DNA from 3 places in the Micromonospora sp. DT43 genome. Region 2 is predicted to be linked to each of the others. Evidence: riboswitches for the same ligand, from Rfam matches in the RefSeq annotation. Region 2 holds a riboswitch; each other region holds the start of a gene.

Region 1 (3,264 bases), on a different contig from region 2:
CCGTGCGGGACCGTGGACGTACGGATCGAGGACGGGCCGAGCGCCGGCCAAGAGGTGCACACGCCCGTCCCCGCCGGGCCCGGGGCGCCACGGGTCGAGGTCGGCGACGAGGTCGTCCTGGTCGAGCTGACCGATCCGACCGATCCCGCCGCCAGCAGCTGGAACATCGCCGAACACCAGCGCGGTACGCCGCTGGTGTGGCTCGCGGTGGTCTTCGCCGCCGCGATCGTCGCGTTCGGCAGGTGGCGGGGCCTGGCCGCGCTGGCGGGGTTGGCCGCCAGCTTCGCCATCCTGCTCACCTTCGTGCTGCCGGGCATCGGTGCCGGCCGGTCACCGCTGCTGGTGGCGGTGGTCGGTGCAGCCCTGATCATGTTCGTGGTGCTCTACCTGACACACGGAGTGACAGCCCAGACGTCGGTCGCGGTGCTCGGCACCCTGGGCAGCCTGGTGCTCACCGGCGTGCTCGCGACAATCGCCACGGCTGCCACCCACCTCACCGGCTTCGGCAGCGAGGACGCCACCACGCTGTCGATGTTCCAGGCCGATGTGGACCTGCGCGGCCTGCTGCTCGCCGGGATCATCATCGGCTCACTCGGAGTGCTCGACGACGTGACGGTCACCCAGGCCGCCACCGTCACCGAGCTGGCGAACGCCAACCCCGGGCTGAGCCGGTTGCAGCTCTACCGGGCTGCCACGCGGGTCGGCCGGGCGCACATCGCCTCGACTGTCAACACCATCGTCCTGGCGTACGCGGGCGCCTCACTACCGCTGTTGCTCCTGCTCACCGCCGACAGCCGCCCCCTCGGGCAGATCCTGACCAGCGAGTTCCTCGCCCAGGAGATCGTCCGCAGCGCGGTCGCCACGCTCGGCCTGATCGCCGCCGTACCCCTCACCACCGGGCTGGCCGCGACGGTGACCGCGGCCGGGTCGACGCCGGTGCGGGGCGCGGACGCCGACGCCCTGACGCCGCGCCCCCGTGCGGACCGGACGGAGGCACTGGCCGCCCTCAGCTCGCCGTCAGCGGGTCGGCCCGACGGGCCCGATCCGGAGCGGCGTTCACCCCCATCCACCGCCACCGCCCGGTGGCCAGAGCCGAACAGGAGCACGGATACGGCATGGTGACACTCCTCAGCGTGACCGGATCGGGCATCCGCCCTGAGAACCGCGTCACTGGTCACTCAACGCCATGGCGAAATGACGCTTTTAGTGGGTATCGGGACGTAGCTCAGGCGGTGGAATCTCGGGTAACCTCGCTGCCGGTCACCGACGAAGGCGCGCAGCGGCGCCTGCGGTGCCACCGCCCAATCGCCAACCGGCGAGCCGGGGACCCAGGCACGTGGGGTGAATCCGCGCCAGCGGTAGGGGCCACTTCCGCCCCGAACCCGTCAGCTAACCCGGTCGGCGGTCGACGGAAGGGAACATTGTGACGGCACCCCTACGCCGCTGGTTGACACCCGTGGCGGCCGTGCTCGCCGCGCTGACCGTGTTCGCCGGGCCCCTCCCGGCCCACGCCGCCCCGACGACCCCCACACCGTCCGGGCACGAGCAGGAGGACGAGCCCCAGCTGCTCGACGACGTGATCGAGCAGACCAACCGGGACTACGTGGCGGCCAAGTCCAAGCTGGACCAGTCCAAGAAGCGGCAGCTCGAACGTTCGCTGGAGGTCGAGCGGGCCAAGGCCGACCTGGCGGCGCTGGCACCGCAGGTCGCGCAGATCGCCGCCCAGTCGTACCGGACCGGGCGCATCGGCGCGATCGCGATGCTGCTGGAGAGCGACGCCCCCGACTCGTTCGTCCAACGGGCCGCGGCGCTCGACGAGATGAACATGGTCAACGAGAAGAAGCTCGCCGAGGTCAACGCGGTCAAGGCCCGCGCGGAGCAGGCCAAGCTGGCCCTCGACGCGGAGGTCCGCGAGCAGCAGAAGCAGACCGCCCTGATGGCGAAGGACAAGCGCGACGCGGAGAAGTCGCTCGCGCTCGTCGGCGGTCAGGGTTTCACCGGCGGTCTGGTGGACGCCACCTCGCCTGTCGCCCGGATCGGCCCGGGTCGCACCGCCGACGGTGACTGGAAGCCGCAGTCGTGCAGCGAGAAGGACCCCACCACCTCCGGCTGCGTCACGCCGCGCACCCTGCACGCGTACAAGGAGGTCAAGCGGGCCGGGTTCAACAGGTTCGTCGGCTGCCACCGCAACGGTGGCCCGTACGAGCACCCGAAGGGCCGTGCCTGTGACTGGTCGTTGCAGAAGAGCGGCTTCAGCCCGTGGCACAACAACGACACCCGCATGTACGGCAACAACGTCGCCGCGTTCCTCATCCGCAACGCCGACCGCCTCGGCATCTACTACGTGATCTGGAACCGGCAGATCTGGTTCCCGGCGACCGGCTGGAAGTCGTACAGCGGGCCGTCGAACCACACCGACCACGTGCACATGTCGCTGCTCTGACCAACCGCTCAGGAGTCCGAGGGCCGTCCCGCATCCCGCGGGGCGGCCCTCGCCCTGTCAGGCGGCGGCAGCTGCCGGGGCGTCCGCCGGTACGGGAGTCACCGGGCGCACCACACCGGCGGCGAGCCGGTACGACATCCCCACCACCGCCAACCGTCCCTGCGCCACCTCGTCCGCCAGCACGGGCGACTGCCCGAGCAGCGTTTCGACGGTTTGGGCGATATGGATGTCGACGATGCCGTCGATATCGGTCACGCCCTCGGCTGTGGCGCGCCGCAGGCTGGGCAGTACGGCGTCGACCACCGCGGGAAGGTGCCCCGGGGGCGCGATGCCTGTGGCGGACGCCTCGCGAGCAGCCTGCACGGCGCCGCACGAGTCGTGGCCCAGCACCACCACCAGCGGGGTGCCGAGCACTGTCACCGCGTACTCCACGCTGCCCAGCACCTCCGGGCCGGCCGTGTGCCCGGCCGTACGGACCACGAAGAGGTCGCCCAGTCCCCGGTCAAAGATGATCTCGGCGGCCAACCGGGAGTCGGAGCAGCCCACGATCACCGCGAACGGGTGCTGCCCGTCGGCCACGGCGGCCCGGTGCCCGGCGTCCTGGTTGGGGTGGCGCGGCGCTCCGCTGACGAAGCGACGATTGCCGGCGGCCAGCTCTGCGTAGGCACGGGCCGGCTCGGTCGGCGTCGCCGCTCGATCGCCGGCCCGCTGCGGGCCCGGCTGCTCGCCAGGCGTACCGGAACGGCTCATTCCCGCACCTCGTCTCCACGCGTTTGACCTGCTCAACAGGGTTTTCAGCCGGGCCGGCGGTGGGCGCTGGC
Region 2 (3,264 bases):
GCTCACGGTGTCGGCAACGCAGTTCCCGGCCCTCGACGCGGAAGGTCAGGCGATGGTCCGCGCCATGATCGACGGTTTGCGAGCGATGCTGCAGCAGGCGTTGCGGGCGGCGGGGGCCGATGAGCGGGAGGCGGCAGAGCTGGCGTTGTGCACGCTGGCGACGAACAAATCGCTTGCGGTGCTGAGCCGTGCCGGCTTCTCGAGCGACGACCTGGCAACCGTCGCCGCAGCCGCCGGCCGCACTGCCGGGACTCCACTGCCACTACCGTGAGTAACGATGCGAGAGCATCATCAGGCAAACGATGCTGCTCTCAGTACACCGACAGGTGTACGTGGTTGGTGTGGTCGCTGGACGGGTCGCCGTTGCCTCCGCTGTACGACTTCCACCCACTGCTGGGCAGCCAGATCTGCCTGTACCAGATCACGTAGAGCACGGCGAGCCGGTCGGAGTTGCGGATGAAGTACGCGGCGAGGTTGCTGCCGTACGTCTTGTCGGCGCCTGTGGCGTCACCGCCAAACCCGCCCTTCGCTGCGGCGAAGTCGCAGGCCCGACCCTTGGGGTGTTCGCCGGAGCCGCCGGAGCGGTGACAGGAGACGTAGTGGGTGAATCCGGCGGCCTTGGCCTGGTTGAGGGCGTGCAGCGTGCGCGGGGTGATGCAGCCGCTGGCCGGGGTGGGGTCGTTGATGCTGCACGACTCGGACGGCCAGGAGCCGTCGGAGTTGCGCGGCGCGGGCTGGGCGTTGGCGGTGGAGGTGCCCCGGTTGGAGCTGGTGTCGGCGGCGGTCGTGCGCGGCTTGCTGGTGGCGACCGTGAGGGCCCGCTCGGCCTGCTCCTTGCGCTTGGCCATCACCTCGACCTGCTTGCGCTGCTCGCGGATCTCGCCGTTCAGGGCGAGGCGGGTGCGGTTGGCCTCGTCCCGGGTGGTGTGCAGCTCGCGCAGCACCCGGTCCTCGTTGGCGGCCACCACGTCAAGCGAGGCCGCCCGGTCCAGGAAACCCTCGGGGGTGTTGGTGTTGAGCAACGCCGAGACGGTGCTGAGGCGGCCGGTGCGGTACGCCACGCCGGCGATCTCGCCGACCTTGCCGCTGCGTACGGTCATCTCGGCTTCGGTGGTCTTCAGCTTCGCCGCGAGTTGCTGTTGCCGCTGGACGGAGGTGTCCAGGGCGCGCTTCGCGTCCAGGTAGCCCTTGCTGGCGGCTTCGAGTTGGGCCCGCAGTGCGGGGGTGCCGCCCTCCTCGTCGCCGTCGGGCGCTGCGGCGGCCCGCAGGCCGCCCGGGGGAGCGGCGGTGGCCGCGCCGACCGGTACCGCGACGCCGAGGGTGACCATCATGACGATCAGCGCCGCTAGTCGGGCGGCGGGGGGTCGTGCTGGTGCCACTACGCATGTCCTTCCGTCAGCCGCCGACCGAGTTAGCTGACGGGTTCGGGACGGAAGATCCCTACCGCTGACGCGGATGCACCCCAGGAACATGGTTCCCCGGTTCGCCCTGGCGGGCGATTAGGCGGCGGCCGCCACCGGCGCCGGGAGGGCGCCGCCGGGTGGTGGCCGGGACCGAGCCTACCGGGACAGGTGGGACGTGTGCAGTCGATGTGACGGAAGGTGTCGGTGCCAGCACCGAAAACGGCGACGTAAAGGTCTTTTCAGCAGAAAAGTGCTCACCACTCGATCGATCCACATGCGCCGGAGGCTGCCCCGGGCTCGATCTGCAGCGTGGCGTGCTCGATGCGGAAGTCCTCCCGCAGGGCGGTACGCGCCGCCGTGAGCACCGCGCCGACCTCCGCGCCGGGTGCCATGATCAGGTGTGCGGAGGCCACGTCCATGCCCGAGGTGAGCGTCCAGACGTGCAGGTCGTGCACCTCGACCACGCCGGGCACCGCGGCCAGGCGATCGTGCACGGCAGTGACCTGGAGGTGTTCCGGGGCGGCCTGCACCAGGATCCGGACGGCGGCGCGTCCCAGCCGCCAGGTGCGCGGCAGGATGAACACGCCGATGGCGACAGCGACAAGCGGGTCGGCCCACCACCACTCGGTGAGCGTGATGAGCACTGCCGCGCCGATCACGCCGAGCGAGCCGAGCAGGTCGCCGAGCACCTCCAGGTAGGCGCCCTGAAGGTTGATGCTCTCCCGGGCGCCGGCGCGCAGCAGCGCGAACGCGACCAGGTTCGCGAGCAGGCCGAGGACGGCCACCGCGAGCATCGGGCCGGTCAGCACCTCGTGGGGGTCGCCGAACCTGCCGATCGCCTCGATCACCACGTAGACCGCCACGCCGGAGAGCAGGACGGCGTTGGCCAGGGCGGCGAGCACCTCGAGGCGGTAGAGCCCGAAGGTGCGCTGTGGGTCGCCGGTGGCCCGTCGGGTGGCGGTGATCGCGGCGAGCGCCATCCCGATGCCGAGCACGTCGGTGAACATGTGCCCGGCGTCGGAGAGCAGGGCGAGCGAGCCGGTGTGGAAGGCGGCCACACCCTCGACCACCATCAGGGCGGCGAGCAGCCCGAACGCGGCCCAGAGGCGGCCCCGGTGCTGGTGGGCGGCGTTGGCGACCGACCCGTGGTGGTGGTCATGACCTGCTCCCACGAGATCCACCCTCCGTCGCCACCCGGGACCCGGTCAAATGTATGCTCACATCGCTATGTATGCAACTGTACGGGCGGGTCCGACCGCCGACACCGCCAACGGGCAGGTCAGCCGGTCGGGTCGATGGTGGTGAGCCGCTGGGTGGCCCGGGAGAGCGCCACGTAGAGCGTGCGGACGCCGGAGCCCGGATCGGCCCGGATCTCGCTCGGGGAGACCAGCACCACCCCGTCGTACTCCATGCCCTTGGCCTCCAGGCTGGTCACGACCTGCAGCCTCGCCGCGCCGAGCGTGCCGAGCCAACCGGAGACCTCGTCGCGGCGGGTGACCGGCGTGATCACCCCGACCGTGCCGTCCACCTCGGCCAGCAGACCGGTCGCCGCCTCCACGACCGCGGTCTCCAGTCCGGCCGGCGGCACGACCAGCTCGACCGGATCGATCCCGGTGGAGCGGACGGCAGTCGGCAGCGACAGGTCCGGATAGAGCCGGCGAATCTCCGCCGCCGCCACAGCGAAGATCTCCGCCGAGTTGCGGTAATTGGTGGTGAGCGTGAAATCGTGCCGCTTGCGCCGGCCCAGCGCCTGGTCCCGGGCGCGGGTCAGCTCCTCCGGATCACCGGTCCACGCCGTCTGCGCCGGGTCACCCACCACCGTCCAGGAGGCCAGACGGCCACGCCGTCCCACCATCCGCCA
Region 3 (3,264 bases), on a different contig from region 2:
GCGGTGGACGCGGTGCGCGACCGGTTCGGCTCGGCGGCGCTCACCCGGGCGGTGCTTCTCGGCCGGGATCCGGGCGTCGAGATGCCGCTATTGCCGGACTGAGCGGCGTATGGGGCCCTGCCAGCTGCGACCGGAGACACATCACAGCAGGTCGGCGGTTTAGCCGCCGGCTCACGGGTGACCCTTGTAGGGAACAGCCTGACGAGGGGGGCCATCATGTCCGACGACACGAGCAACCGACCGAGCCGGCGCGCCGAACGCCCGCACGACGTGACCGACCCCCTGCTCTGGCAGCTGGCGGTCGACGTGCTGAGTGCCCACGAGCCCGACGACGAGGGTCACTGCCGCAACCTCCAGTGCGCCGGCCAGTCCTGGCCGTGCTCGGCTCGCGCGGGTGCCGAGCAGTCGCTGCGGCTGGCCCGCAGGACGCCCGACTCAGTCGAGATGACCATCGGCGGTGGCGGCGACGGTGTCGGCACGGGCTGGCCCGGCGAGGCGGCGGCACCCGCCCCCCGCTGGGACCGCGACGCCACCGCGGTGATGTCGCGCCGGGAGTCGAGGGCGTCCGCCGCGGCGTGACCCGCGCCCCGACCGGGGCCGTCGAACGACCGAACGCTCGGCCGGTGACCCGGCCGAGCGTTCGAGTGTCGTACGTCAGAGGGCGAGCCGCTGGCCCGGGAAGATCAGGCCCGGGTCGGTGCCGATCAGCTGCCGGTTGCGCTCGTACAGGGCCTGCCAGCCACCCGCCTGGCGGTGACTGTCGGCGATCTCCGACAGGGTGTCCCCCTGCTTGACGACGTACGTGTCGCCGCTGGCCGCGGGAGCGGTGCGCTCGTGGTTGCGGGTCGCCGGCTGGTCGCCGCGCGACGACCGCTCCTTCGGGGCGGTGGACCGGTCCTTCGACGCGGTGGACGACTTCGCTGTCGACTTCGTCGAGGACTTCGTGGCGGCGCCGCCCGACGAGCCGCCCTTGCGGCCGCAGGTCGGCCACGCGCCGATGCCCTGCCCGTCGAGCACCTTCTCGGCGATGGCGATCTGCTCGCCGCGGCTGGCCAGGTCGGCGCGGGCGGCGTACTTCTTGCCGCCGTAACCGGCCCAGGTGCCCTGGGAGAACTGCAGGCCACCGTAGTAGCCGTTACCCGTGTTGATCTTCCAGTTGCCGCCGGATTCGCACTTGGCGACCGCGTCCCAGTTCACACCGGCCTGGGCCGGAGCCGCGGGACCGAAGAGGGCGACAGCGCCGGTGACCGCGCCGACGGCGAGGGTGCCGACGGCGACGCGGCGGGTGGTGACCCGTCGATGACGGGGGGTGTAGACAGACGTCATGTGTGCTTCCTCCACGCCGGCGAGGTGAGCTGTCGGGTTCGGGCCGAGGCGCCCGGCCGCGCGGTGGCGGCTTCACCCCGAGGTGACATGCACCGAGGAACGTTGGGTCCCCCGCTCCTGCCCGGGTTCTGTTTCCGACGACCGGGGGCAGGATTTGGCGTTGCCGGTCGTGGCGTCCACGGTGGCGGACCCGACCGACGGTAGGCACCGTCGGTGACGGTCGCCCAACCCTTGTGAAGTTGTTCACCGGGGCACGCGGGACGGCCCGCTCAGCGGTTGCGGACGGTCCTCGACTGTGCAGCGACCACGATGGACCGTTTCCGATCAGGCCGGGATACCGCCGACCGGGCGCTGCGGGGCGCGATTGACATTCCGGCAGGATTCCATAGATCGGCGATCGCGATGCTCCAGTGCATGCCGGGTCAACCCGGCAGCCCATCCCAGGAGGAGAGCATGCCGATCCACCAGAGCCGCATCGGCCGCCGCAGCGCCGCCGCCACCCTCGCGACAGTCCTCGTCAGCGCCGGACTCGTCGGGCTCGCGCCGACCGCCGCGCAGGCGGCCACCACCTGCACCAGCCTCACCTACTACAACGTCGGCGGCTACCCGGGTGGCGCCGAGATGCACGTGCCCACCGTCGGCTGGCAGGACCGCAACAAGACCTGCTACCTGAAGTACGGCAACTCCAACAGCGCGGTCAAGGTGTTGCAGGAGGCACTGAACAACTGCTACTCCCAGTCCCTGCGTCTCGACGGCCAGTACGGCACCAACACGCGCAACGCCGTCCGGGCCGCGCAACAGAAGATCAACGATACCTGGGAGTGGGCGAACATCGCCGAGGACGGCGAGTACGGCCCGCAGACCCGGGCGTGGATGGGCTTCGCGATCTTCAGGGTCGACGGCGGTCCGGTCATCCCGAACCAGTGCTACTACCCGGGCTGACCCGCGCGACGGTGCCGGCCGGAATCCCCCGTTGGATTCCGGCCGGCGCCGTCGTGGCGTCTCCGACTCCCCTCCCCGCCGGAGACAGCCTCACTCAGCAGACCCGGACCGCCTCGATGCGCTGGTTCCAGTTCCCCCCGATGGCGGCCGAGTCGTACGCCAGGTTCGCCCGGTAGCCGTAGGCGTGCTGGTAGCCGAGCAGGCCCGTGGCGTTGACGTTGTCCCAGAAGGTGGAGACGGTGCCGGACGGCCGGTTGTTGATGATCGACTGGGTCTTGTTGCGGAAGTACGAGGGCAGCGGAACGTCGTTGCATCCGTTGTAGGGCCCGTCGAGCAGGAAGATGTCGCCGCTGAAGTTGGTGCCGGCGTACAGGCAGAGCAGACCCGACGGGCAGGCGTAGTTGGCCTGAGCCGGGCTCGGGGCGACCCCGATCGCGGCGCCCACAGCGACCACGCCGAGCAGGGCGGACGTGAACCTTCGCAGAGCATTTCGCACGATGGTGACCTCCGGTGTCGTCACGACCGGAACAGGTCGTGAGTCGAGTTGCCGACATCGCATTGATCGATGCCGCTGTGCCAACGATGATCGGCGCGGAAGGTCGACGAATTCCTGCCGGAACCTCAATCCAGCTGTCCCGGTGCCGGATGGGCGACCGGCGGCACAGCGAGCGGCGGTTCATGGAGATTCGGGTCCTCGGGCCGGTCGAGGTCTGGGCGGATGGCCATCCGGTCGATGCCGGAGCGGCCCGCCAGCGCGCCGTTCTGGCGGCGCTGGCGGTCGACGTGGGCCGACCGGTCCACCTGGAGACTCTGGTGGACCGGGTCTGGGGCGAGGCGTCGCCGCCCAGGGTTCGCCACAACCTGCATGTCTACCTCGCCCGGCTCCGCCGTGTGCTGGCCGACGCGGGCGCACCGGACGCGTTGGCGCGACGGTCCGGCGGATACCTGTTGGACCTGCCACCGGAGACAGTGGACCGCGCGCACTTCGACGCGCTG

Evidence for each region. A riboswitch is a leader RNA that binds a small molecule or an ion and turns the genes downstream of it on or off. The one in region 2 is predicted to bind cyclic di-AMP.
Region 1: another riboswitch for cyclic di-AMP. It lies ahead of ACLQ26_RS15870 (coiled-coil domain-containing protein); the one in region 2 lies ahead of ACLQ26_RS01335 (coiled-coil domain-containing protein).
Region 3: another riboswitch for cyclic di-AMP. It lies ahead of ACLQ26_RS27135 (transglycosylase family protein); the one in region 2 lies ahead of ACLQ26_RS01335 (coiled-coil domain-containing protein).

The regions. Positions count from the first base shown of each region.
Region 1 covers NZ_JBNCKR010000005.1:395,035-398,298, reverse strand. The annotation lists gene ACLQ26_RS15875 (YibE/F family protein) at 1-1,122, shown strand, start outside; cyclic di-AMP (ydaO/yuaA leader) riboswitch at 1,289-1,419, shown strand; gene ACLQ26_RS15870 (coiled-coil domain-containing protein) at 1,424-2,443, shown strand; gene ACLQ26_RS15865 (carbonic anhydrase) at 2,501-3,193, opposite strand.
Region 2 covers NZ_JBNCKR010000001.1:283,669-286,932, forward strand. The annotation lists gene ACLQ26_RS01330 (TetR/AcrR family transcriptional regulator) at 1-271, shown strand, start outside; gene ACLQ26_RS01335 (coiled-coil domain-containing protein) at 312-1,379, opposite strand; cyclic di-AMP (ydaO/yuaA leader) riboswitch at 1,385-1,516, opposite strand; gene ACLQ26_RS01340 (cation diffusion facilitator family transporter) at 1,658-2,575, opposite strand; gene ACLQ26_RS01345 (HelD family protein) at 2,683-3,264, opposite strand, start outside.
Region 3 covers NZ_JBNCKR010000014.1:117,686-120,949, reverse strand. The annotation lists gene dinB (DNA polymerase IV) at 1-102, shown strand, start outside; gene ACLQ26_RS27140 (hypothetical protein) at 217-579, shown strand; gene ACLQ26_RS27135 (transglycosylase family protein) at 655-1,326, opposite strand; cyclic di-AMP (ydaO/yuaA leader) riboswitch at 1,327-1,495, opposite strand; gene ACLQ26_RS27130 (peptidoglycan-binding domain-containing protein) at 1,780-2,268, shown strand; gene ACLQ26_RS27125 (peptidase inhibitor family I36 protein) at 2,363-2,764, opposite strand; gene ACLQ26_RS27120 (AfsR/SARP family transcriptional regulator) at 2,947-3,264, shown strand, end outside.